4 regions of the Massilia aerilata genome follow, and region 3 is predicted to be linked to each of the others. Evidence: predicted binding sites of a transcription regulator. Region 3 holds the regulator's gene; each other region holds the start of a gene.
The links. The regulator sigma-54, encoded in region 3, starts transcription at its own class of promoters, with help from an activator protein. The targets are predictions, from matches to a motif close to TGGCANGNAANCTGCTTT.

Region 1 (5,888 bases), on a different contig from region 3:
CTCGCCATGCGCAGCAACAAGCCGGATGAGGCACTGGAAGCCGCGCGCCAGGTTCAGAAAAACAATCCCAAGGCGCCGACCGGTTATGTACTGGAAGGCGACCTGATGCTGAGCCAGAACAAGATTGCGCCTGCCCTGGCTGCTTACGAAAAAGGCTTTGCGACCACCAATTCCCCGCAAATCCTGGCCAAGATCTCGCAAATCATGGCGCGCACCGGCAAGGGCGCCGAGGCCGAGGCACGACTGGTCAAGTTCCACACGGCTTATCCGGCCAACGACATGATTGCCATGCTGCTTGCCGATAACTACCTGGCCAAGCGCCAATTCAAGCCGGCCATTGCCAGCCTGGAAGCGGCGCTGAAAGTGAATCCGTCGAACGCGGCGGCGCTCAACAACCTGGCGTTCGCCTATCAGCAGGAAAACGATGCGCGCGCGCTGCCGACGGCGGAGCAGGCATACAAGCTGGCCGGACAGAATGCGGCAATCATGGACACGCTGGGCTGGATCCTGGTGCAGAAAGGCGATACTGCACGCGGCATCGAGTTGCTGCGCAAAGCCGTCGCCGCCGAACCGAAAGCCTCGGAGATCCATTACCACCTTGCCGCTGGACTGGCGAAAAGTGGCGACAAGGCCGGTGCGCGCAAGGAAGTCGAGCAATCGCTGGCTGGCGATCAAAGCTTTGCCGCCAAAGACGATGCAAAAGCACTGCTAAAACAACTTTGATGTAAAGCGCGCCACTCCGGTGGCTTTTTCCCAGCTTCGCAATGACGGCCTCCAGGATGAGCCCACCATGACTTCGATGACGCAAGAACAAGACTACGAACAGGCACCCACCGGATTTTTCTCTCGGTTCGCCGAGCGCTTTCTCGGCAAGAGCGACGTTCTGGTCCCCTACTTTAATTTCCGCAAGGTATTAAAGGGGGACATGGAATCCTATGTTCTGAAAGAGATTTACCGGCTGCGTTACGACGTCTATTGCCTCGAGCGTCATTATCTGGAGGCCAGCGATTTCGAGGAAGAGCTGGAAATGGACGAATACGACGATTGCTCGATCCATTTTGCCGCTTACACGCTGAGCAACGATATCGTCGGCACGGTCCGTCTGGTGCAGCCGGCGCCGGGCAAGATCTACCCCTTCGAAACGCATTGCGCGGCGTTTCCGGAATTCGTCTACCCGGCGCGCGACAATGCTGCCGAGATCTCCCGTCTGGTCGTCAAGAAAACGCATCGGCGGCGCCGTGGCGACTCGATGGAGGGTATTTCGGCGGATTTCATGGAAAAAGGCAGCACGAAGTCGATTCAACCGAGGCCAACCGTACGGCGCGACAAGCGCGGAAATAGTCCGCTATTATTGCTCGGCATGTATCGCGAGCTCTACAGGTACAGCCGCCAGAACGGTATCCGTTACTGGTATGCCGCCATGGAACGCTCGCTTGCGCGTTCGCTGGAAAAGATGGGATTCAAATTTGTGCCGATTGGACCGCAAGTCGACTACTACGGTCCAGTCACGCCCTTTGTCGCAGATTTGGATGAGTTGATCGGCCGTCTACAAAACGAAAACAAGTTTCTGGCTGCTTGGTTCAATGATGAGCCGATCCCCATGTGGATCATGGTGAAAACCATGGTCGGCAACTTCCTGGAGGGTCGATTCAGGAAAAAATAAAAGGGTCCGTCAGGACAATAAATGGGATGAACAACGGAAAAGCATACGCCGCGCCCAGCGCCTTCCTGCCACCAACGGATTATGGGGCGCACCAGGAACGTATCGATTACGTCAACCGTAAAATTTTCCGAATATACCTGGGCAACCATGCCAGTACGGTGCCCAGCGATATCTTCAAGCTACGCCACCAAGTGTATTGCGTGGAATGCGCTTTTCTCCAGGCAGAACAGTACGTAGACGGCCTGGAGTTCGACGATTACGATAGTGTTTCCACCCATTTCGCGGCCTACACGATGGACGAGAAACTGGTGGGTGCAGTCAGGCTCGTGCAGCCCAAAGGTGCCAAGCCATATCCGTTCGAACTCCACTGCCGGACCTTCGACGATTTCGAGATGCCCGACTCGGAGCAATGTGCCGAGATCTCGCGCCTGGTAGTCAGGAAAAGCCATCGCCGCCGGCGCGCGGATAGCGTGCTCGGCATTCCCGGCTTCGGGTCGGAAGAGCCGCCGATCGATCCCGCCATCGACCGCCGAGACTATACCTCACCCATGCTCTTGCTCGGCATGTACCGCGAAATGTTCCGCCACAGCTTCGAGACAGGTGTGCGCTACTGGTTTGCGGCAATGGAACGTTCGCTCGCCCATGCCCTGAAAAAGATGGGTTTCCGATTCACGCCGATCGGCCCGGAAGCCAGCTATTACGGCGCCGTGACCCCCTACGTCCTCGACCTGGAAGATTTGCGCGACAAAATGGCATCCGGCAACCCGACACTGGCAGCCTGGTTCAGCGAACGGCTGCCGGTGGTCGAGCATCATGCCGCGCACCTGCACGTGGTGCGCCAGCAGGAAAATTAAGCGGCAATACTGACGCGCTTGGTGATGTGGTTGCGAAAGCTGTGGATGACCATGTTCGGCGCCGCAGGCACTTCCATTCCCGCCAGCGTGTCATGCATCATTGCCACCGCCAGGGCGGCCACCGAGAAACTACCCACGGCAATCTGCGATGCCGGGCAAGCCGTGCCATCTTCCATGATGGTCAATGCCTTGGCGACTTCCTCCCGAACTTGCTGGTCGAGATGGGCGCCGATGCGTGCCATCACACGGCCGAACACGGCCGTATAGCTCAGGTTGCCTTCGGCCGCGGCGGCCTCGACGTCCCGCTGCAGGATTTCGGGCAAGGAATTGCCTGAGTTCGGCGGGAAATACAGCACACCGGCGCCGAAGCCGATGTTCATCGCCGTGAAGATCGGCTTGCCTTGCGCGGCTGCATTGCCGTGCAGGGCCAGCACCGCCTCCAGGTCCACGAAGTCGATGGTGTCGAAGATGAGGTCGACCTTACTGACCAGGTCAGCGGCGTTGTTCTTGTCGAGCATGGCGACGTGGGCCTCGACTTTGGCTTCCGGATTGATGCGCAGGATGTGCTTTTTCAACGCTTCGACCTTGGTCATGCCGACATCCTCGAGATCGAAGAACTGGCGATTCAGGTTGTGGGCGTCGATCGTGTCGCCGTCGATCAGCACGAAGTTCTGGAAACCGCTGCGCGCCGCGCAGATGACTGTGCTGCTACCCAGCCCGCATCCTGCAAACAGGACTCGGACGTTACGTATCTTGTCCTGTGTCGCGATGTTGATATAGCCGCCGTTTCGCTTGGTAAATTCGTCGTAGTTGAATGTAGTCATAGTGGCTTGGTGAAAGTTATCGTGGAAATCGGTACAGGGCACTGCTCCAGGCCAGCTATTATGCGACAGATGTGTTCGCTAGTTAACTGTCGGTTTTTCTTACAGCCACATTATGATAATTTCCAAAATTTTACGATGAGTCGATTTTTTCTTTTAAAATCAATTACTTAAAAATAAAATTTAAAGATGGCACAGATAATGCTTAATACTCTGTGTCGCTGTTGTGTATAACTACCTTGTGAGGATCAAGATGAACATGAAGAAGATTTCGGGAATTGTCGCTGGAGCCGCACTGGCCCTCGGCATGGCAGCTCCAGCAAGCGCCCTGACCTTGGTCGCTGGCGATATCAAAATTACTATCAATGCGTTCGACGCTGGCACCACTGGCTACGGTGATACTTTGGGTAAAAAATGCGACACCGTCGACACCTGCGACGCTGCTGCTTTGTATAAAGCGCCAAATTCGTTCGACGGCAAGGAAGATACCTGGGGTATTTTCTCGGTACAGTCCATCTCGCGTCTGTCGAACAATCAAACGCTGTTCAGCATCGAGAAAGATGGCTACATGACCGGTGTTTTCGGTGGCCTGAAAGACATGCGTGTCAGCGTGATCGGTGACGAAGATGGTGGCGACATGACGACCGTTACCTACAGCACTGGTGGCTGGATGAACCTGTATCTGAACAGCGCCAATTACGATTTTACCCAGGGCCCCTCCGCCCGTATTGGTGAAAAAGGCTACAACGGCATTTCCAATACGGGTGGCGAACTTGCTCTCTCCGCTGTTTTCAGCGGTGACGCAGTTAAGAATCGCCCAGGTGCCACTTATACCTCCACCTTCCAGAACGATAACATTTCTGGTTTTGGCGCAGGTTACTTGGACGTGACCGGCGGCTCATGGCAAGAGGTTTTCGATACCAACATGCAAAATGACCTGAACGGTCACGCGCATGATCTGTACCTCAAGACCACTTTCGGTCAAACCGGCCGTTCGTCGGGTGCCGGTTGGACTGTCGACGCAACCGGAGACGTGCAAGGCAATATCGGCGAAGTCCCGGAACCGGGTTCGCTGGCTCTGCTGGGCCTGGGCCTGGCTGGCGTGGCTGGCCTGCGTCGTCGCCGCAAGTAATCGTCAGGACAAGCGCCGGATAATCCGGCCTTGCCAGGCCGAAGCCGCCATCGGCTTCGGCTTGACGGAATTCTTTACACCCTGCAAAGCCTCGGCTTGCAGGGTGTTTTCATTTCTACTTTGTTATTTTTACTGCTGGACCTGGCCGGCGTCGACGCGCGGCGTGATGAAGGCTTTATGGAATAGATGCCGCGAGAGCAGCAGGGGCGGCATGCGCAGCCAGTTGCCGCGCACATATAACATGCTCAGCGCCAGCGGCGTCAGGGCATCGGCGCAGCTCGGGTGGGCCGGCGCCAGGCCGCGCAGGAACAGCCGGTCCATCAGCGCCAGCAGTGCCCGGCCCGGGCTTCCGCCCCCGCTGCCCGCGTCCGCCAGCACCGTGTCCGGCACCGGCGTGTTGAACAGACGCACCGCATAGCGCAGCGCATAGAACAGCGGCCGCTCGAGCTCGAGCGCGCGCGCACGCGGCGCCAGCCCCGCCCAGAACCCGGCTTGTCCGCCGAACTCCAGCAGCAAGCGGTGGATATCGAACAGGTCGCGCAAGCCATGCTTGAATTCGCCGTCCGAGAACAGGTGCACGGCGCTGTGCAGCACCATGTCGTGCGGGGCCAGCACCTGCACAGGTGGGAGGCCGTCGCCGGCATCCGCCACAGTCACCGCGGCCGCGCGCAACTTGGCCGGATCGGGGCGCGCCGCTGCAGTCTCCGGCACGATCGCGTGATGGACGTCGATATTGGTCTGGCGCCGCACGTGATGCATTGGCGGCAATTCGTGCATCCACTCGCGGTAATAACGCTGGTCGTAGGCATCGTGGTGAGTGCTGGCCCAGCCGTGCAACATCAGCGCCGATTCGACCTCGTCCAGCCGTGACTTGGGCACGAGGATATCGATGTCGCCGTACAAGCGGCCCTCGCCAGCACGCAGGCCGGCCATCGTGTAGGCCGCACCCTTCAGCAGGATGAGCGGCAAACCGGTCGGCCGCAAAGCACTCTGGATACAGTCGACCTCGAAGCCTACGGCCTGGCGATGGCGCGTTGCCAGCGCGCGCGACCAGTCGAGCTGGGCGCGCGCCTGATGCGGCACCTGGTCGAGGGTGCCGGCTTCCTCGATGGTAGCAAGCAGGGTCGGCGTCAGATTCGCACTGGTTGACTGACGCAATAGCAAGTTCCAGTCGGCCAAGCTGAACGAGGCGATCTGACCGGGACTGCGCAGCGCAAGTAACAATATCGACATGTGCTTCACTGCCGAGGCCTCTCCAGGGCAGCGAACAGGGCAATTGCCTCATCTATGTTGCTGTAACGAAAATCATAGCTGGCGCAGCCGTCTATCACAGCCGTCAGGGTCTGGAATCCGGCAGCCCCCATATGGCTATAGTTGAATGCATTTTCTGCCACGCGGAAAAAGGCGCGCGCATGTGG
Region 2 (5,888 bases), on a different contig from region 3:
CCGCCGATCGTGCGGTCGCACGATCCCAAACTCAGGCACAATGCCCCTGCAAGCTTGTTAAAACCACCATACGCAGGGGAACCATGAACGAGCGGACTGCACGCGATGTCGTCATGATGCGGGCCATCGAAACCGCCGACACCAAACGCGAAATCCTTTCCGAGGACGATCGCCTGTATGCCAGCCGCAGCGCCCGTGAGCTGGCCAACTGGCAGGCCTCGGAAGGCAAGAGCGCTGCCACGCTGGACCTCTTCATCGGACAGCGCGCCGACCTGATCCTCAAACGCCTGGCCGAACGGACGCCGGCCTTCGCTTCCTTCCGCCATCGGCGCCCGCTGATGCCCTTCCTTGCCTTGCTGCTGCCGATCCTCGGATTCCTGGCCGGCGCGGGCCTGGACCGCATCGGCAATCCGCACCGCGTCGATTTGCTGTCGGCGCCGCTGCTGTTGATCCTCGCCTGGAACCTGCTGGTCTACCTTGCCCTCATCGTATGGGCGCTGATGCCGGCGAAGCTGACCGGCTGGGCCAGCCCGCGCCTGCTGCGCCGCCTTGCCGTCGGCAAGGATGCGTTGCCGCGCAAGCTGCCGGCGCCGCTCGCCGCCGGTATCACCCAATACCTCGGCGACTGGTCGCAGCTGGCGGCCAAGCTGACCAAGCTGCGTCTCGGCCGCACCGTGCACCTGGCGGCGGCCGCCTTCGCGCTCGGCGCCATTGCGTCCCTGTATGCGCGCGCCCTGCTGAACCAATATGCCGCCGGCTGGGAAAGCACCTTCCTCGACGCCGCCCAGGTGCACGCATTGCTGTCCTTCCTGTTCGCGCCGGCGATGGCCGTGTTCCAGCTGCAGGGCTTCTCGCTGGCCGACGTGCAGGCCCTGCGCTTCGTGCAGGAACCGTCGCCGGCCGGCGGTGCGCGCTGGGTGCATCTGTATGCGGCCACCTTGCTGCTGCTGGTCGTGCTGCCGCGCCTCGTGCTGGCGATTGTCTCCAGCCTGCGTGCGTCACGCCTGGCCCGCAACTTCCCGCTCGATCTCGGCCAGCCATACTTTCGCCTTCTGGCTGACCGCATCGGCGTGTCCGGTCCGGCGGTGCTGCGCGTGATCCCATACAGCTTCACCGTCGACGAAGCCCGCCACAAGGGTCTTGCATCGGTCGCGGCGATGGTCTTGGGCGAACAGGCGCAACTGATGCTGCGGCCTTCGTCGCAGTACGGCGATGAGCCGCAGGATACCTTGCGCGACGCCCGCCTGGACGATCCGGACGTCGCCGTCACGGCGGTGCTGTTCAACCTGGCCGCCACGCCGGAGCGCGAAAACCATGGCGCCTTCCTCGATTACCTGGTGCGCGGCACACCGCGCGGCATCGCCGTGCTGCTCGACGAATCGGGCCTGTCCGAACGTGGCGCCGGCCAGCCGGGTTTCGATGCGCGGGTAGTGGAGCGCACCGCGCTGTGGCATGAATTCTGCCGTTATCACCATAGCCCGGCCACCGTGGTCAACTTGCTGCATCCGGAGCGGCATCCGCTCGAACTGGGCAGCGGCTTGAGCGTGTCGGGAGCGCCATGAGCCAGCCGGTCGACATCCAGTTCGCCCTCGTATCGCACACGAACAACGGCAAGACCACGCTGGCGCGCACCCTGGTGGGCGTGGATGTGGGGGAGGTGCGCGACGCTGCCCACGTGACCGTGTTCGCCGAGGCGCACCTGCTGCAGACCAGCGCCGCCGGCGACCGCCTGCTGTTGTGGGACACGCCAGGCTTCGGCGATTCCGTGCGCCTGCGCAAGCGGCTGGCCATGGCCGGCAATCCGATCGGCTGGTTCCTGCGCGAGGTGCTCGACCGCTACCGCGACCGCCCGTTCTGGCTCAGCCAGCAGGCCCTGCGCGCCGCGAAGGACGCGGCCGACGTCGTGCTGTATCTGGTGAATTCGTCGGAGGATCCGCGCGACGCCGGCTACCTGGCGCCGGAGATGAAGATCCTCGAATGGCTGGGCAAACCGGTGGTGGTCCTGCTGAACCAGCTCGGTCCGCCGCGCCCGGACGAGCAGGAACAGGCGGAGCAGCGCCGCTGGAAGGATTACCTCGACCAGTTCGGCATCGTGCGCGAAGTACTGGCCCTGGACGCCTTCGCCCGCTGCTGGGTGCATGAAGACCTGTTCTACGAGCGGGTCGGCAAGCTGGTCGAGGCCGGCAAGCAGGACGGCTATGCGCGCCTGCTGGCGGCATGGAAGACGGACAATCTGCAGCGTTTCGATGCCTCGTCCAGGCTCGGCGCGCAGATGCTGGCCGGCGCCGCGCGCGACAGCCAGGCGATCGACGGCGAGACCAAGCCCGGCCTGCTGAAATCCGCGCTCAAGGCCGTCGGCCTGGGCAAGGACGAGCAGAAGCGCCAGGATGCCGCGATGGCCAGCCTGGTCGAGCGGCTGGAGCGGCGCATCGCCGACACCACTGGCGGCCTGCTGCGCCTGCACCGGCTCGACCCCGGCCAGGCCGGCCGCATCAATGCGCGTGTGCGCGAGAATTTCGCGGTGAAGGCGCCCATCGACAAGGCCCAGGCCGGCCTGCTGGGCGCGGTGGTCTCGGGCGCCGCGACCGGCCTTTCGGCCGACCTGATGGCCGGCGGCCTGACCCTCGGCGGCGGCGCGCTGCTGGGCGCGATCGTCGGCGCGCTCACCATGGCCGGCGCCGCCTGGGGCTTCAATACCAGCACCGACCGCGATCATCCGAGCGTGCAGTTCGCCGACGCCTTCCTGCGCACCCTGCTGCTCGGCGCGGTGCTGCGCTACCTGGCGGTGGCCCACTTCGGCCGCGGCCGCGGCAACTTCGTCGAAGGGGAGGCGCCGGCCTTCTGGCAGGCCGAAGTCGAGGCGGTGCTGACGCGCCGCGAGGCCGAGCTCGCGCAGTTGTGGAAGTCGGTGCGCGCGGCGCCCGACGATGCAGGCGCCGTGCGCCTGGTGGAAGCGGTGCTGGGGCCGATGACGGTCGAGACCCTGGAACGCCTGTATCCCGGATCGGCGGCACAGGCCCTGTCGCGACGGCCGGCGTGACACCTGTGCCAATTTGTCACACCTGGCGCCGCCGCCGTGCGCCTCAAAGCGCCTGACAGCGCGCTGACAAGGTCTGGCATGCGGATTGCTCTTGAAGGCTTACACCGATAACCTCAGGAGACAACATGAAGCACCCCATCCGCATCCTCGGCGCCGCGTCCGTGCTGGCCGCCGTCGCACTGACCTCGCTGCTCGCCAGTGCCCACGGCAATGTCGTCCCGCAGGCCGTCGATACTACCGGCCTGCCGGTACTGGGCGACAAATGGCGCGACGAGAACCCCTACCGCAACAACCAGCTGGCGCTGAAGATCGGCACCTCCGCCTATACCCAGAACTGCGCGCGCTGCCATGGCCTGGAAGCGGTGTCGGGCGGGATCGCACCCGACCTGCGCCTGCTCGACCGCGACTGCAACGGCATGAAGAACGAAACCAAGAAGAAAGCCTGCTACAAGGAGATGGACGGCTACTTCCTGGCCAGCATCCGGCACGGCAAGGTGCGCAACGGCGCGGTCTACATGCCGCCCTTCGAAGGCGTGTTCAACCAGGAAGCGATGTGGGCCATCAAGACCTACCTCGAAGCGCGCCGCAGCGTCGAATGAGCGCGCGCCTGAGGATCCGCGCCTTGTGCGGGCTGCTGCTGGCCAGCTGCGTGGGCGCCGCGGCCGCCGCCGAGGCGCCGCCCGCCACGCGCGAAGCCGGCACGCTCAAGGTGGCGGTGTACAACGAGCTGGCGCCGTTTTCGGACAAGAGGCAGGGCATCGACGTCGACCTCGGCGCCGCGCTGGCGGGCAAGCTGGGCCTGAAACTCAGCCTGCTGCCCTTCAATGCCGGCGACGACCTGGGCGATGACCTGCGCAACATGGTGTGGAAGGGGCATTACCTGGGCTACGGTCCGGCCGACGTGATGCTGCATGTGCCAGTCGACCGCACGCTGATGACGGCGAATCCGCAGGTGGCAATCTTCGCGCCCTATCATGTCGAGACGGTGCGCCTGGTGCGCAGTGCAGCCAGCATGCCGTCCTTCGACGGCCTGGATGCGCTGGCCGGCAAGCGGATCGGCGTCGAAAAGGTGTCGATCGCGGGCATGGTGGTGCTGGGCGAGGGCAATGGCCGCTTCCGCGACCAGGTGCACATCTACCCGAGCGCGCTTGATGCGCTGCAGCAGTTGAAAGGCGGCGCGCTGGATGCCGTGCTGGCGACGCGCTCCGAGATCGAATCGGTGATGCGCGGCGATCCCGCCTTCCCGGTCCAGGAGGCGGCCTTCGAGCGTCTGCCGCGCGCCGGCTGGGCGGTCGGCATGGCGGTCCGCAAGGACAATCTGGAGCTGGCGCGCCGGCTGCAGGCGGCCATGAACGAGATGGCCGGCAGCGGCGAACTGCAGGCCATCTTCACCCGCTACGGCGTGCGGGTGGTCAAACCCTGAAACCTAGAACTGGTACTGGGCGCTCAAGCCCAGTACCCAGTTGCGTCCCGGCGCCGGTTCGTAATAACGCTTGTTGCTGTCGCCGACGATGACCGAGCCTATATAGGTCCGGTCCAGCAGGTTGTTCACGCGCGCGTACTCGCGCAGGCGCCAGCCCTGCAGTTGCTGGTTCGCCTGCACGCGCGCGTTGACCAGCGCATAGCCGGGCGCCGGCTGCGCCGCATTGGCGTCCTCCGCATACACCTTGCCGTTGGCGACCGTCTCCAGCGCGGCGCCGTAGCGGTCGCCCGCATCCTTCCAGGCCAGCTCGCCGAACAGGCTGGTCCTCGGCACGCCCGGCAGGCGGTTCCCCTCGGCCACGCCGGTGAAGGCCTGGTCGTAGATCGCGCGCAGCAGCGTGGCGGCCACCCTTGCCGAGAAACCGGCGCGCAGCTCGGCGTCGAGCGACAGTTCGAGGCCCTGGCGCAGGGTGGCGCTGGCGTTGCGGTAGCTGGTGCGCCCGCCGGAAGAGGCGTCGACCACCAGCTCGTCGCTGGTGCGCACCTGGAACAGGGCCGCATTCAGGCGCACGTCCCTGGCCAGCATGGCCTTGGCGCCCGCTTCCAGCTGGGTGCTGGTGGCGGCGCCCAGCCCGAAATTGAAGCCGGCGCCGGAGCCCGAATAGAACAACTCGTTCAGGGTCGGGGTCTCGAAGCCGCGCGCCGCGCTGGCGTAGACGTTCAGCGCCGGCGTGACCTTGTACAGCACGCCCAGCAGCGGCGTGGTGTGGCGGTAGTCGACGCTGCCGCTGTCGTTGCCGTTCGAGAGATAGCGGTCGGCCACGTCGAAGCTCACCTGGCTGCGGCGCAGGCCGCCCGTGAATACCCAGCGTCCCAGTTCCCATTCGAGCTGCAGGTAAGGGTCGACATTGCGCACATCGTCTTCCTCGTCGCGCCGCAGCTTGCCCTTGACGCCGAACTCGTTGCCGATGAAGTTTTCGAAACCCTGGCGCCCGTCGCGCGACTTGCCGGCTTCCAGGCCGAGGGTGGTGCGCAAGGTGCCGTCGCCGAGCGGGCGCGCCATCATCCAGTTGGCGTCGAAGCCGTAGAAGTCGCGGTCGAAGTCGACCACCCCGCCGGAATGCGTGACCGGGGCCTGGAAGCCTTTCGAGAAGGACTGGTACTGGATCACGCGGCGGTTGCCGCCGTAGACGCTCAGGTGCAGGCGGTCGTCGCCGAAGCGCTGGTCCCAGCTCAGGCCCAGCTGCTGGTGGTCGATGCTCTTGCGTGTGTTGTAGCGGTCGGCCAGGGTGCGCTGCGGCGCCTGCGTGTCGGTGGTGTCGATCTCGCCGGCGCGCGGGTCGCGCTGCCAGGTGGCCCAGCTGACGCCGAGCGGGTCCTGGGTATCGTCCTGGCGCAGGCCGCTCGCGGTCAGGGTCAGGCGGGC
Region 3 (5,888 bases):
CGCCGACGGCTTCCTTCGAGCCTGCGGCAAAGCGCTGGCTGACGCGGCGGAAGGCCGTCGCCAGCACCAGCAAAATACCAAGCAACAGCGCGGCTTCGACCGACCAGATCGCCAGCACGGTTTTCACGGTGGCGGTCACCGGGGTATGCACACCCGGCAGCACGTTGGCCGGCACGGTGTAGGCATCGGCGCCGTACCAGACCGGGATCATCTTGGTGAACGCGAAGTTGGCGACGCCGACCAGCACCAGCGGCAGCACGGCGACGACCGGATTCGGCAGCGCTTGCGTCTCGGCGGCCTCGATCGCCTCGGCGTGGGTACCGTAGCCTTCACCCTTGGCCATCGCCGCGCGGCGGCGCCATTCCAGATAGGACAGGCCGACCACGATGATGAACAGCGAGCCGATGGTGCCGAGCACGGGGGCGGCCCAGCCCGTGGTTTTGAAGAAGGTGGTGGGAATGATGTTCTGGATCTGCGGGGTGCCCGGCAGCGAGTCCATCGTGAACGAGAAGGCGCCCAGCGCGATCGCGCCCGGCATCAGCCGCTTCGGGATATTGCTCTGGCGATAGAGCTCAGCCGCGAAGGGATACACCGCGAACACCACCACGAACAGGGACACGCCGCCATAGGTCAGCAGCGCGCATACGGCGACGATCACGGCGTTCGCGCGCGAGCGGCCGATGTAGCGGATGGCGGCCTGCACGATGGATTTCGAGAAGCCGGACATCTCGATCACCTTGCCGAACACGGCGCCGAGCATGAAGACGGGGAAATAGAGTTTCACGAAGCCGACCATCTTTTCCATGAAGATCCCGAAAAAGACCGGCGCCACGGCGGACGGATCGGTGAACAGGACCGCGCCGAGGGCGGCGATCGGTGCGAACAGGATGACGCTGTAGCCGCGGTAGGCGGCCACCATCAGGAAGGCCAGCGCGGCCAGGACGATCAGAAACGACAAAACGGACTCCTCTGTTGTTGTGCTTTATACGGCAATAATTCATTGCCCGATGAAATCATCGCACAAAAACAGTGATGATGTTGCAACGCAGTATCTGTCGTTTAGAAGAACTCGTCGAGCAAGCGATAGAATTCCACGCGCGCCGGATCGGCCTGCATGCCGTAGTGCTTCAGAAAAGGCGCCACCCATTTCTTGCCCAGCGTATCCGCGATGTCGCGCATCGCCAGCGCCAGGTCCTGGTGGCGATCGGCCACGCCCAGGCGTCCGCAATCGATCCAGCCGGCGATGTCGCCGAACAGGTCCACCATCAGGTTCGCAAGACAAGCGTCGCCGTGCGTCACAACCAGGTCTTCCGTGGGCGGCTGCATGGCTTCCAGGCGTGCGAACAAGGTCTCCGGTGACAGCCCAGCGTGCTCCTCGTCGAAGTCTTCCTCGTCGACCAGCCCGGCTTGCATGCGTGCATGGGCGAGCGCGATGCGGGCGTTGGCGCGGTGGTCGAACGGACAGCCGGCGACATCGAGCGCATGCAGCTGGCGCAGCGCCTGCGCGATCAGGCGCACCGCCTCGGAAGCGGGAATGGCGCCGACTTCGCTACCGCATTCGAGGTCGCTGCCCGGCATCTCGTGCAGCAATAGCCAGCCACGGCCGTTCTCTTCGGCAAAATCGATGACCGGCACGCAGGGTATGCCGGCTGCGGCCAGCCAGCGCAGTCGCGCCGCCTCGCCCGCCAGTTCGGACAGGGGCGAGATGCGTTCCGTCTTGAGGAACAAGGACGGACCTAGACGTGGCTCGAGCCGGAACAGCTGCGCCCCGGAAGCGCCGCCGGACTGGAGTTCCCAGCGGCTGCCATGCAGGCGTTCCTGCCAGGATGCAGGCATCTTTTTCTTTACATCGGTCGGGCGTCCCATCGTCCAAGCTCCTCAGGAAGAAAACTGCCAATGCACGCCCGCGTGTTCAGTCCAGGTGCCGCAGCGGATGCGCCCAGTCCGGCCATACCGGCGCGAAGAAACGCGCCACCATCTCCGGGGTGACCTGGGCCAGCGAAGGCGGATTCCACACCGGTGCATTGTCCTTGTCGATCACCAGCGCGCGCACGCCTTCCAGCACTTCGCCATGTTCGAAGTTGCGGCGCACCAGCGAGCGCTCCATGCGCAGGCAATCGGCCACGTCCATCGAAGCGCCGCGCACCAGCATCTCGCGCGTCACGCACATCATCAGCGGCGAACGCTGGCGCATGGCGGCCAGGGCCTTCTGCGCGAAGGGCGCGTCGTCGCCTTCGAGCGAAGACATCACCGCTTCCACCGAAGCCGCGCCGAAGTGCCTGTCGATCGGCGCGCGCTGGGCGGACAGTTCGCTCGCGCCGGCCTGCTGCGCAAACGGCGCCGCAAAGGCGCGGATCGCCTCGGCCAGCTGTGCGCCCGGCGTGGACGCGATCAGCCCGTTCAAGGCCGCCAGTTCGGCAGCCGGCACGAACAGATCCGCCAGGCCGACGTAGAGCGCATCGGCGGCGCCGACGGTCAGCCCCGTCAGGCCCAGATACATGCCGAGCGCGCCCGGCGCATGCGACAGGAAGTGGCTGCCGCCGACGTCCGGGAACAGGCCGATGTTCACTTCGGGCATCGCCATCTTCGTGCGTTCGGTCACGATGCGCAGGCCGCTGTCCGGGCCGCCCTGGGCGATGCCCATGCCGCCGCCCATCACCACGCCATCCATCAGCGAGATGTAGGGCTTCGGATAAAAATGGATCAGGTGGTTCAGCGCGTATTCTTCGGTAAAGAAGTCTTCCAGCAAGGCACTGCCGCCAACAGGCGTCGCATGGCCGGCCTGGTGGAAAAAGCGGATGTCGCCGCCTGCGCACAGGGCTTTCTCGCTGGTGCTGGTGATGACGACCGCGGCGACGTTCGCGTCTTCGCGCCAGGCCAGCAGGGTCTCCGTCAGTGCGCGCACCATCTCCAGCGACAGCGAGTTCAGGGCCTTGGGGCGGTCCAGGGTGATGATGCCGGTGCCGTTGGCAAGCCGGGTCTGCACGTGTTCGCTCATGTTCTTTTATTTATGAAAGGGAAAGCAGTATTGTAGCGCGGCCAAAAAAACGAAAAGGGCGCCAGATGCGCCCTTCGTCTTGCCTATGCTGCGCCAGCGGAACGATCACGCTGCAGCGGCAGCTTCTCCTCCCTCAAGGTCTTCGTTGGCCATGCGTTTTAGTGCTGTGTGACTATGATCCTGCAGCATCTGCTTGTACTTCTGGACCTGGCGGTCGAGACGGTCCATCAGCATGTCGATCGCCGCGTAGAGGTCATGTGCGGCGCTGGCGACGTGAACGATCTTCCCAGCAACACGCAAGTTGATCTCGGCCTTCTGGCGTTTTTCTTTCTCGGTGAGATTGTCTATGCAGAGGATGACGTGGGAGTCGATCACTTGATCGAAATGGCGGGTGATGCGTTCGAGCTTGTTCTGTACGTATTCACGGATTGCTGGGGTTACATCGAGATGATGTCCGCTGATAGTGAGATTCATACACACTCCTTTGAAGATGCGCTGTCAGGTAACCAGTATCTGGGTGCCCTGCAGCTTATTACAAGGATTTGCGGAGGCTGACGGGCGGGATCTTCAGCGCCTCACGGTATTTCGCGACCGTGCGGCGTGCGATAACCATTCCCTGTTCCCCTAGCATCTCCGCGATCTTGCTGTCGGATAAAGGGTTCTTGGGGTCTTCTGCTCCTGTGAGTTGCACGATGAGAGCCCGGATCGCCGTCGAGGATGCTTCACCGCCTGCCTCGGTCGCGACGTGACTTCCGAAAAAGTACTTCAACTCAAACATGCCGTGCGGCGTCAGCATATATTTCTGAGTTGTGACGCGAGAAATTGTGCTCTCGTGTAGACCTAGTGTATCAGCTATCTCACGTAAAACAAGGGGCCGCATGGCAACTGCGCCGTGCGAGAAAAAGTTCCGCTGGCGCTCGACGATAGCTTGCGCCACGCGCAGGATCGTGTCGAAGCGCTGGCGCATGTTCTTGATGAGCCACTTGGCTTCCTGCAACTGTGCATTCAGCTGCGATTCCGATTTCCCCTGTTTCAGCAAGGCGGCGTAGATGCTGTTCACGCGCAGGCGCGGCATCACTTCCGGATTCAGCTGCACGCTCCAGCCGTCCTTCGCGCGGCGCACGATCACGTCCGGCACCACGAAGTCGGAGACGTCGGAGGCGAAGGCCGCACCCGGATGCGGATTGCACTGGCGGATCACGGCCTGGGCTTCGCGCAGGTCTTCGTCGTCGCAGTCGAGGGCCTTCTTCAGCTTGTTGAATTCGCGCTGCGCAAACCAGGTCAGGTAGCGTTCGACGATGACCAGCGCCATGCGCCGCGTCACCATCGCCACGCCGGGCATGCGCCGGATCTGCAGGGCCAGGCATTCGGCGGCGCTGCGCGCGCCCACGCCCGGCGGGTCCATGCTCTGCACCAGCGACAGCGCGGTGCGCAGTTCCTCGAATTCGATCTCGAGTTCGGCCGGCAGGCGCGCGTGGATGTCGTCCAGCGATTCGTCCAGGTAGCCGTTGTCGTCGAGCGAGTCGACCACGATCTCGACCAGCGCGCAGTCGCGCGGCGAGAGGCAGGTCAGGCGCACCTGTTCCATCAGGTGCTCGCGCAGCGAGATGGGGCTGGCTTCCAGCTGCGGGCGGCCGTCCTCTTCCTCGCCGCCGCTGCCGCTGCCGGAATGGCCCGACTCGCCCCACTCCATCTCGTGCTCGGCGCCGCCGGCTTCGCCGCTGTCGCCGCCTTCGGCTTCGCTGCCGCCGCTGCCGCCGTTCTCCTCGCCCTGGCCGGACGCGGGGGGCGCATCGGGCGTGGTGTTGGTCGAGGAACCGTTGTTGATGGCGCCGTCCGCCAGCAGGCGCACGGAGCGGTCGAGCGGATCGTCGAGGCGTTCGAGCAGCGGATTCTCACCCAGGACTTGTTCGATCTCCTGGTGGAGTTCGAGCGTGGACAGCTGCAGCAGGCGGATCGACTGCTGGAGTTGCGGCGTCAGCGCAAGGTGCTGTGAGGTCTTGAGTTGCAGCGTCTGTTTCATGACTACATCCTGAAGTGTTCACCCAGGTAGACACGGCGGACGGATTCATTCGCGATGATGTCGTCGGGCCGGCCCGAGGCCAGCACCGCGCCCTGGTTGATGATGTAGGCACGGTCGCAGATGCCGAGCGTCTCGCGCACGTTGTGGTCGGTGATCAGCACGCCGATGCCGCGCTCTTTCAGGAAACGCACGATACGTTGGATCTCGATCACGGCAATTGGATCCACGCCGGCGAAAGGTTCGTCCAGCAGCACGAAGCGCGGGTCGGTGGCCAGTGCGCGCGCGATCTCCACGCGGCGCCGCTCGCCGCCCGACAGCGACAGCGCCGGGTTCTCGCGCAGCTTCTCGATCTGCAATTCGGCCAGCAGCTCGTCCAGGCGTTCCTGGATGCGCGCCTTGCTCAGCGGCTTGCCGTTCTCGCGCTGCAGTTCCAGCACCGCGCGGATGTTCTCTTCCACCGTCAGCTTGCGGAACACCGAGGCTTCCTGCGGCAGGTAGGACAGGCCCAGCATGGCGCGGCGGTGGATCGGCAGGCTCGTGATGTCGGTGCCGTTGATGACGATGGCGCCGGCATCGGCCGGCACCAGGCCCACGATCATGTAGAACGAGGTGGTCTTGCCGGCGCCGTTCGGGCCCAGCAGTCCCACCACCTCGCCGCAGGCGACCTGCAGCGAAACGTCGCGCACCACCAGGCGCTTGCCGTAGCTTTTCTGCAGCCCCTTGGCGACCAGGGTGCTGCCGCCGCTTGCGACGGCGGTCGGGGTGGCGTCTGCGTGTACTTCCATCATTGCTTTCCTGCTTCCGGTGGCGCCGCCGGCGTAGGGCGGCGCGTGTAAAAAGTGACGCTGACGCGGTCCTTGCCGGGCT
Region 4 (5,888 bases), on a different contig from region 3:
TCCGGCTGCACGAAGGAGTGGCGCTCCATCGGGTAGGGCGCCAGTTCCCAGTTGTCCTTCTTCAGCTCGATCAGGCGCTGGGCCATGCGCACCGAGTCCTGGAAGAACACGTTGTCGTCGACCATGCCGTGCGCGATCAGCAGGTTGCCCTTCAGGTTCTGTGCGTACTCGATCGGCGAGGACACTTTATACGCCTCCGGATCGACGTCCGGCGTATTCAGGATGTTGGCGGTGTACTCGTGGTTGTAGGTGGTCCAGTCGGTGACCGGGCGCAGCGCGGCGCCCGACTTGAACACCTCGGGTGCGCGCAGCAGGGCCATGAAGGTCATGAAGCCGCCATAGCTGCCGCCGTAGACGCCGACATTCTTCGCATCGCCCTGCTGGTTGGCGACCATCCAGTTCACGCCGTCCAGGTAGTCGTCCAGCTCCGGATGGCCCATCTGGCGGTAGATCGCGTTACGCCACTTGGCGCCGTAGCCCTTCGAGGCGCGGTAGTCCATGTCCAGCACCACGTAGCCCTTCTGTACCAGCAGGTTGTGGAACATCTGCTCGCGGAAGTAGGGCGTGTAGCGGTGCGAGACGTTCTGCAGGTAGCCGGCGCCGTGCACGAACATCACCACCGGGTATTGTTTGCCCGCTTCCAGCTGGGCCGGGCGGTACAGCTTGGACCAGATCGCGTCCGCGCCGTGGGTCGAGGGGACGGTCACGAACTGCGGCTGGATCCAGTCGTGGGACTTGAATTCGGCGCTGCGGGTGTCGGTCAGCTTGACCGCTTCGCCGCCGTTCGAGGGCAGGGTGGCGATCTGCGGCGGCAGGTAGGGGCCGGAGTAGTGGACCAGCAGCTTGCGCTGGTCCGGCGACAGGCGGAAGTCCTCGACGCCGCCATCCAGGCGGCTGACTTCGCGGGTGGCGCCATCCCTGGCGTTGACCGCGCAGACCTCGTAGGTGCCCGGGTCCTTGCGGTTGCAGATGACCCAGGCGGTGTCGCCGTCGCGCGACCAGGCCACGTCCGAGGCTTCCCATTTGCCGGAAGTGAGCGCGCGCGTGCGGCCGCTCGCGTCCAGCGTGTACAGGTGCGAGTAGCCGCTTTCCTCGGACAGGTACCACAGCGTGCCGTTGTCCGGCAGCCAGCCGAATTCACTGTTGTCGAAGTTGACCCAGGCCTGGTCCGTCAGGCGGTGCACCGGCTTGAGCGCGGCGCGCGGCAGATCGACGGTGGCGATCCAGCGGTCCTTGTTGTCGACCGAGCGCAGCATCACGGCGGCATTCGCGCCGTTCGGGCTCCAGACGATGGTCTCGCCGCCGAAGCCGATCTTGAGCGCGCGGTTGCCCTTGAGCGCATCGAGCTTGTGCTCGGCGCGCATGGCGGCCAGCGGATCGTCCTTGATGCCGGGCAGGACGTCGAAGGACAGGTCCTTCACCTCGCGCGTCTGCAGGTTGACCAGCTTCAGGCCGTGCGGGCGCGGGTCCTTGCGGCCGACGCGGGTGCGCTCGTCCGAGGTCTCTTCATAGCCGGATTCCGTCACGTAGCGCGGCATCTTGCCGACGCGGCCTTTATCCGCATCCTTCGGCCCGGTCACCACCAAGGCCCAGCGCCCGTCCGGCGACAGGTGCGAAGTGACGATCGCCAGCTTGTCGCCGAGGTAGATCGGGGCCGGGGCGCGGGTCGGATCGGCGCGGCGTTCTTCCTCGGCGCGGTTGCGCTGGGCATCGCGCTCGTCCTTCTGGCGCTTGAGGGTGGCGATCAGGCGCAGCTGCATGTCGCGCAGCGCGTCCGCCTCCGGCGCGGCATTCGGATCCTTGGCTGCGCGCAGCACGGCCAGCGGCGAGATCAACCGGCTGGCGCGGTCCCAGCTGGCCCAGTCGTCGCCGACGCGGAACTGCACGCTGCGGCCATCGGCGGAATACTGCACGCCGCCAATGGCAACCCCGCTGGCGCGCGTGATCTGCGCCAGCTCACCGGTCTTGAGGTCGCGCTCGAACAGGTCGCCGTTACGCAGCAGGATGGCGCGGGTGCGCTCGCGGTTGTAGGCCACGTCCGGGCTGTCGATTTTGGACAGCTCGGCGTCGCCGACCTGGCGCGCCTTGTTGATGCCGGCGGTGGCGCCGGTCTGCCAGATGTCGCGCAGCGGCGAGCCGGTGCGCTTCTGTTTGTACAGGACCTGCTTGCCGTCCCAGCTCCACCAGGCGGCTTCCACGGGCGTGCCGATCCAGTCGGGATGGGCCATGGCCTGGTCGAGGGTGACGGGCGTCGCGGCTAAGACAGGGGCGGCCAGCAGCGCGGCCAGGACGGTGAGAGCGGAAGCGGAAAGAGGAAGGCGCATCGTTGCTTGTCGAGTAGAAATTGCAAAAAAACATTCTAGCTCAGCCGACATTAATGCAGGGTGGGAATTATATATGCATGCGTAAACGACAACGCCCGGCCAATGCCGGGCGCGGAGACGCGAGCGGTGCTGCTGAATCGGGTTTAGCCGAGTTCCTTCAGCTGCGGGTGTTCGCTGATCCACAGCTCGGCCGGGGTGGTCACGGACGGGTTGCGGATGAAGAACACGATGCGGGTAAGGATGGCCAGGGCCGAGATGGCGACGGTGACGTATTCGACTGGGGTCATGATGGTGTCCTTGTTATTTGGAAGCGAAGTGGCGCAGTTCGGCCGACAGGGCCGGGCTATGGGATTCGGCGGCGGCGGCCAGCGACAGCAGCTGGCGGCGCGAGGTTTGCCCGGCGCGCGTGGCGTCGTGCGAGAACCAGCCGCCGTGGGCGACATAGAGTTCGATCGCGAAGGCGCGGATATTGCGGGCGGTCTCTGCAAACTGGTGGCGCAGTCCCTTGTCCTGCGCCTGGGTGATCGTTGCGGTGCTCATGAAGTTCTCCGATAAATACTGTGTTGTTGCGGTGCAGTATAGGTAGACTTCAGACATAAGTGAACTTTTAGTTCGTGATGTTCTCCATTGGATTTGTGAATGTTTTCTTGAAGCAAACTGTGGCTTGTCTTTGGCTCTGATATACGCGCTGTCAATATCTCTGAGGACATCCAGTCGAGCTCTGGCCCGAAACTTGCATATCCGATAGGCATGAAATCGCCCCCTTCCGTCCAGCGCACCCTGCGCATCGTCGTGGTCAACACCGCACCCGGCGCCGGTGAGCAGGCCATGGCGGCGCAGGCGCAACGCAACACGGCGCTGCGCATCGGGCTGCTGGAATCCGGTTACGACATCGTCGCCTCGCTGCCGGCCGATATCTTCCTGCCCGAGCGGATCGCCCAGATCCAGCCGGACATGATCATCATCGACAGCGAATCCGACGCCAGGGACGTGCTCGAGCACATCGTGATCGCCACCCGCGACGAGCCGCGCCCGATCGTGCTGTTCACCGACGACCAGGACCCGTCCAGCATGGACGCCGCGCTGCACGCCGGCGTGTCGGCCTATATCGTGGCCGGACTGCAGGCCGCGCGCGTGAAGCCGGTACTGGACGTGGCCCTGGCGCGCTTCCGGCGCGAGCGCAAGCTGCTGGACGAGCTGTCCGACACGCGCCGCCAGCTGGCCGAGCGCAGGTTGGTGGAAAAAGCCAAGGGCGTGCTGATGGCGCGCAGCGGCTTGAGCGAGGAACAGGCTTACCAGCGGCTGCGCAGCATGGCGATGAACCGCAAGCTGCGGCTGGGCGAGGTGGCGCAGCGCGTCCTCGATGTGGAAGACCTTTTATAGTAGACCGATGCTCGTCATTCCCGCGAAGGCGGGAATGACGGTGGAAGAGATAACATGACCCCTGCAAACCCCACCATCCGCGCCGGCTTCCTGCCCCTCACCGACTGCGCCCCACTGGTGATGGCCTCCGTACTCGGCCTCGACGAAAAACACGGCATCAAGCTGGCCCTCAGCCGCGAGCATTCCTGGTCGGGCATGCGCGACCGCCTCATCGCGGGCAGCCTGGACGCCGCGCACGTCCTGTATGGGCTCATATATGGCGTCGAGATGGGCATCGGCTCGCGCGCCGTGCCGATGGCGGTGCTGATGAATTTGTCGCGCAACGGCCAGGCCATCACCCTGTCGCGCGCGCTGGCGGAGCAGGGCGTGGTCGACGGTCCTTCGCTGGCGGCCCACATGCGCCGCAGCCGCCGGCGCGGGGGCGCCCGACCGTTCACCTTCGCGCACACCTTCCCGACCGGGAACCACGCGATGTTCCTGTATTACTGGCTGGCCGCCGCCGGCATCGATCCGCTGCGCGACATCCAGCTTGCCACCGTGCCGCCGGGGCAGATGGCGGCCAGCCTGGCGGCCGGGCATATCGACGGCTTCTGCGCCGGCGAACCCTGGGGCGCGCGGGCGGTGCTCGACGGCTGCGGCGTCACGGTGGCGGCCAGCCAGGACATCTGGCCCGACCATCCCGGCAAGGCGCTGGGCGCCACCGCCGCCTTCGCCGACGCCAATCCGGATGCCTGCCGCGCGCTGGTGGCGGCGCTGCTGGAGGCGGCACGCTGGATCGACGCTTCGCCCGCGCACCGCGACGCCACCGCCGAGATCCTCGCCAGCCCGGCCTGGGTCAATGCCGGCCGCGAGCTGATTGCCGGGCGCCTGCAGGGCCGTTACGAAGACGGCCTGGGACGGGGCTGGCTCGACCCCGATCCGCTGCACTTCCACGCGCATGGCGAGGCCAACTTCCCCTGGCTGTCCGACGGCATGTGGTTCATGACCCAGCACCGGCGCTGGGGCCTGCTGCGCGAAGACCCGGATTACCTGGCCGTCGCCACGCGCGTAAACCGGGTCGGCCTGTACCGCGAAGCGGCCGAATTGGCAGGGGTGGCGTCGCCGGCCGGCCTGCTGCGTTCCTCCGTGCTGATGGACGGCCGGGTATGGAACGGCCAGGACCCGCTTGCATATATCTCTTCCTTTGACGGTGCGGCCCCGCGCCCCGTTTTCGCGCATGGTGCACCGCAATGAAGCGCATGCGCCGGGCATTGCGGCTTGCGCCAGGGGGAAGGGCGTCTGGCACGGCTCTTGCAAATACTCCCATCGAGGATCAACGGCGATCCCCATGAAATAGACGTTTACAAGGACAACGGCGTCCGCTGCACCCGAACACATACGACATGTGCTCGGCCAGGCAGCGGGCGCCTTTCTTTTTTCGGGAGCGATGCATGGCCAAAGCGAACAACATCAAGCTGTTTTCCTTCGACACGCCGCAGATGCGTGCCTTCCACCTGACCTGGGTGGCTTTCTTCGTTTGTTTCTTCGCCTGGTTCGCCTGCGCGCCGCTGATGCCGGTCATCAAAGGCGAGTTCCACCTGTCGATCTCGCAGATCGCCGACATCAACATCGCGGCGGTCGCCATCACCATCCTCGTGCGCCTGCTGGTCGGCCCGCTGTGCGACCGCTTCGGTCCGCGCAAGACCTACACCGGCCTGCTGGCGATCGGCGCCATCCCCGTGCTGGGCGTGGCCATGGCCCAGAGCTACGAAAGCTTCCTGCTGTTCCGCCTCGGGATCGGCGCGGTCGGCGCCAGCTTCGTGATTACCCAGTACCACACCTCGGTGATGTTCGGCCCGCGCGTGGTCGGCACCGCCAACGCGGCGGCGGCCGGCTGGGGCAACAGCGGCGGCGGGGTCGCCCAGGCCACCATGCCTTTATTGATGGGCGCCGTGATCATGCTGGGCGTGAGCGAGACCATGGGCTGGCGCGTGGCCCTGCTGGTGCCGGGCGTGCTGATGCTGGTGATGGCGGTGGTCTACTGGAAGTTCACCCAGGACTGCCCGGAAGGGAATTACGCCGCACTGCGCGCGGCCGGCACGCCCTTCGAAGCCAGCGGCAAGGGTGGCATGGCGAGCTTCATCGAGGCCTGCCGCAACTACCGCGCATGGCTGCTGTTCGTCACCTACGGCGCCTGCTTCG

Region 1: a site for sigma-54 is predicted at 3,529-3,546, ahead of ACFPO9_RS27450 (PEP-CTERM sorting domain-containing protein). Genes of this name have one in related genera too.
Region 2: a site for sigma-54 is predicted at 3,115-3,132, ahead of pedF (cytochrome c-550 PedF). Genes of this name have one in related genera too.
Region 4: a site for sigma-54 is predicted at 3,047-3,064, ahead of ACFPO9_RS20420 (ANTAR domain-containing response regulator). Genes of this name have one in related genera too.

What each region holds. Positions count from the first base shown of each region.
Region 1 covers NZ_JBHSMZ010000026.1:473,651-479,538, reverse strand. Annotated here, with positions in the region: gene prsT (XrtA/PEP-CTERM system TPR-repeat protein PrsT) at 1-723, shown strand, start outside; gene ACFPO9_RS27465 (PEP-CTERM/exosortase system-associated acyltransferase) at 791-1,663, shown strand; gene ACFPO9_RS27460 (PEP-CTERM/exosortase system-associated acyltransferase) at 1,690-2,517, shown strand; gene ACFPO9_RS27455 (ThiF family adenylyltransferase) at 2,514-3,383, opposite strand; gene ACFPO9_RS27450 (PEP-CTERM sorting domain-containing protein) at 3,592-4,470, shown strand; gene ACFPO9_RS27445 (nucleotidyltransferase domain-containing protein) at 4,600-5,703, opposite strand; gene ACFPO9_RS27440 (HprK-related kinase A) at 5,709-5,888, opposite strand, start outside.
Region 2 covers NZ_JBHSMZ010000003.1:12,359-18,246, reverse strand. Annotated here, with positions in the region: gene ACFPO9_RS04610 (DUF2868 domain-containing protein) at 84-1,562, shown strand; gene ACFPO9_RS04605 (DUF3482 domain-containing protein) at 1,559-3,040, shown strand; gene pedF (cytochrome c-550 PedF) at 3,166-3,639, shown strand; gene ACFPO9_RS04595 (substrate-binding periplasmic protein) at 3,636-4,463, shown strand; gene ACFPO9_RS04590 (TonB-dependent receptor family protein) at 4,467-5,888, opposite strand, start outside.
Region 3 covers NZ_JBHSMZ010000010.1:106,862-112,749, reverse strand. Annotated here, with positions in the region: gene ACFPO9_RS15075 (GntP family permease) at 1-958, opposite strand, end outside; gene ACFPO9_RS15070 (APH(3') family aminoglycoside O-phosphotransferase) at 1,060-1,866, opposite strand; gene ACFPO9_RS15065 (enoyl-CoA hydratase/isomerase family protein) at 1,913-2,998, opposite strand; gene hpf (ribosome hibernation-promoting factor, HPF/YfiA family) at 3,104-3,472, opposite strand; gene ACFPO9_RS15055 (RNA polymerase factor sigma-54) at 3,531-5,021, opposite strand; gene lptB (LPS export ABC transporter ATP-binding protein) at 5,024-5,806, opposite strand; gene lptA (lipopolysaccharide transport periplasmic protein LptA) at 5,806-5,888, opposite strand, start outside.
Region 4 covers NZ_JBHSMZ010000016.1:217,205-223,092, reverse strand. Annotated here, with positions in the region: gene ACFPO9_RS20435 (S9 family peptidase) at 1-2,324, opposite strand, end outside; gene ACFPO9_RS20430 (hypothetical protein) at 2,468-2,611, opposite strand; gene ACFPO9_RS20425 (hypothetical protein) at 2,625-2,864, opposite strand; gene ACFPO9_RS20420 (ANTAR domain-containing response regulator) at 3,075-3,707, shown strand; gene ACFPO9_RS20415 (CmpA/NrtA family ABC transporter substrate-binding protein) at 3,762-4,940, shown strand; gene ACFPO9_RS20410 (MFS transporter) at 5,138-5,888, shown strand, end outside.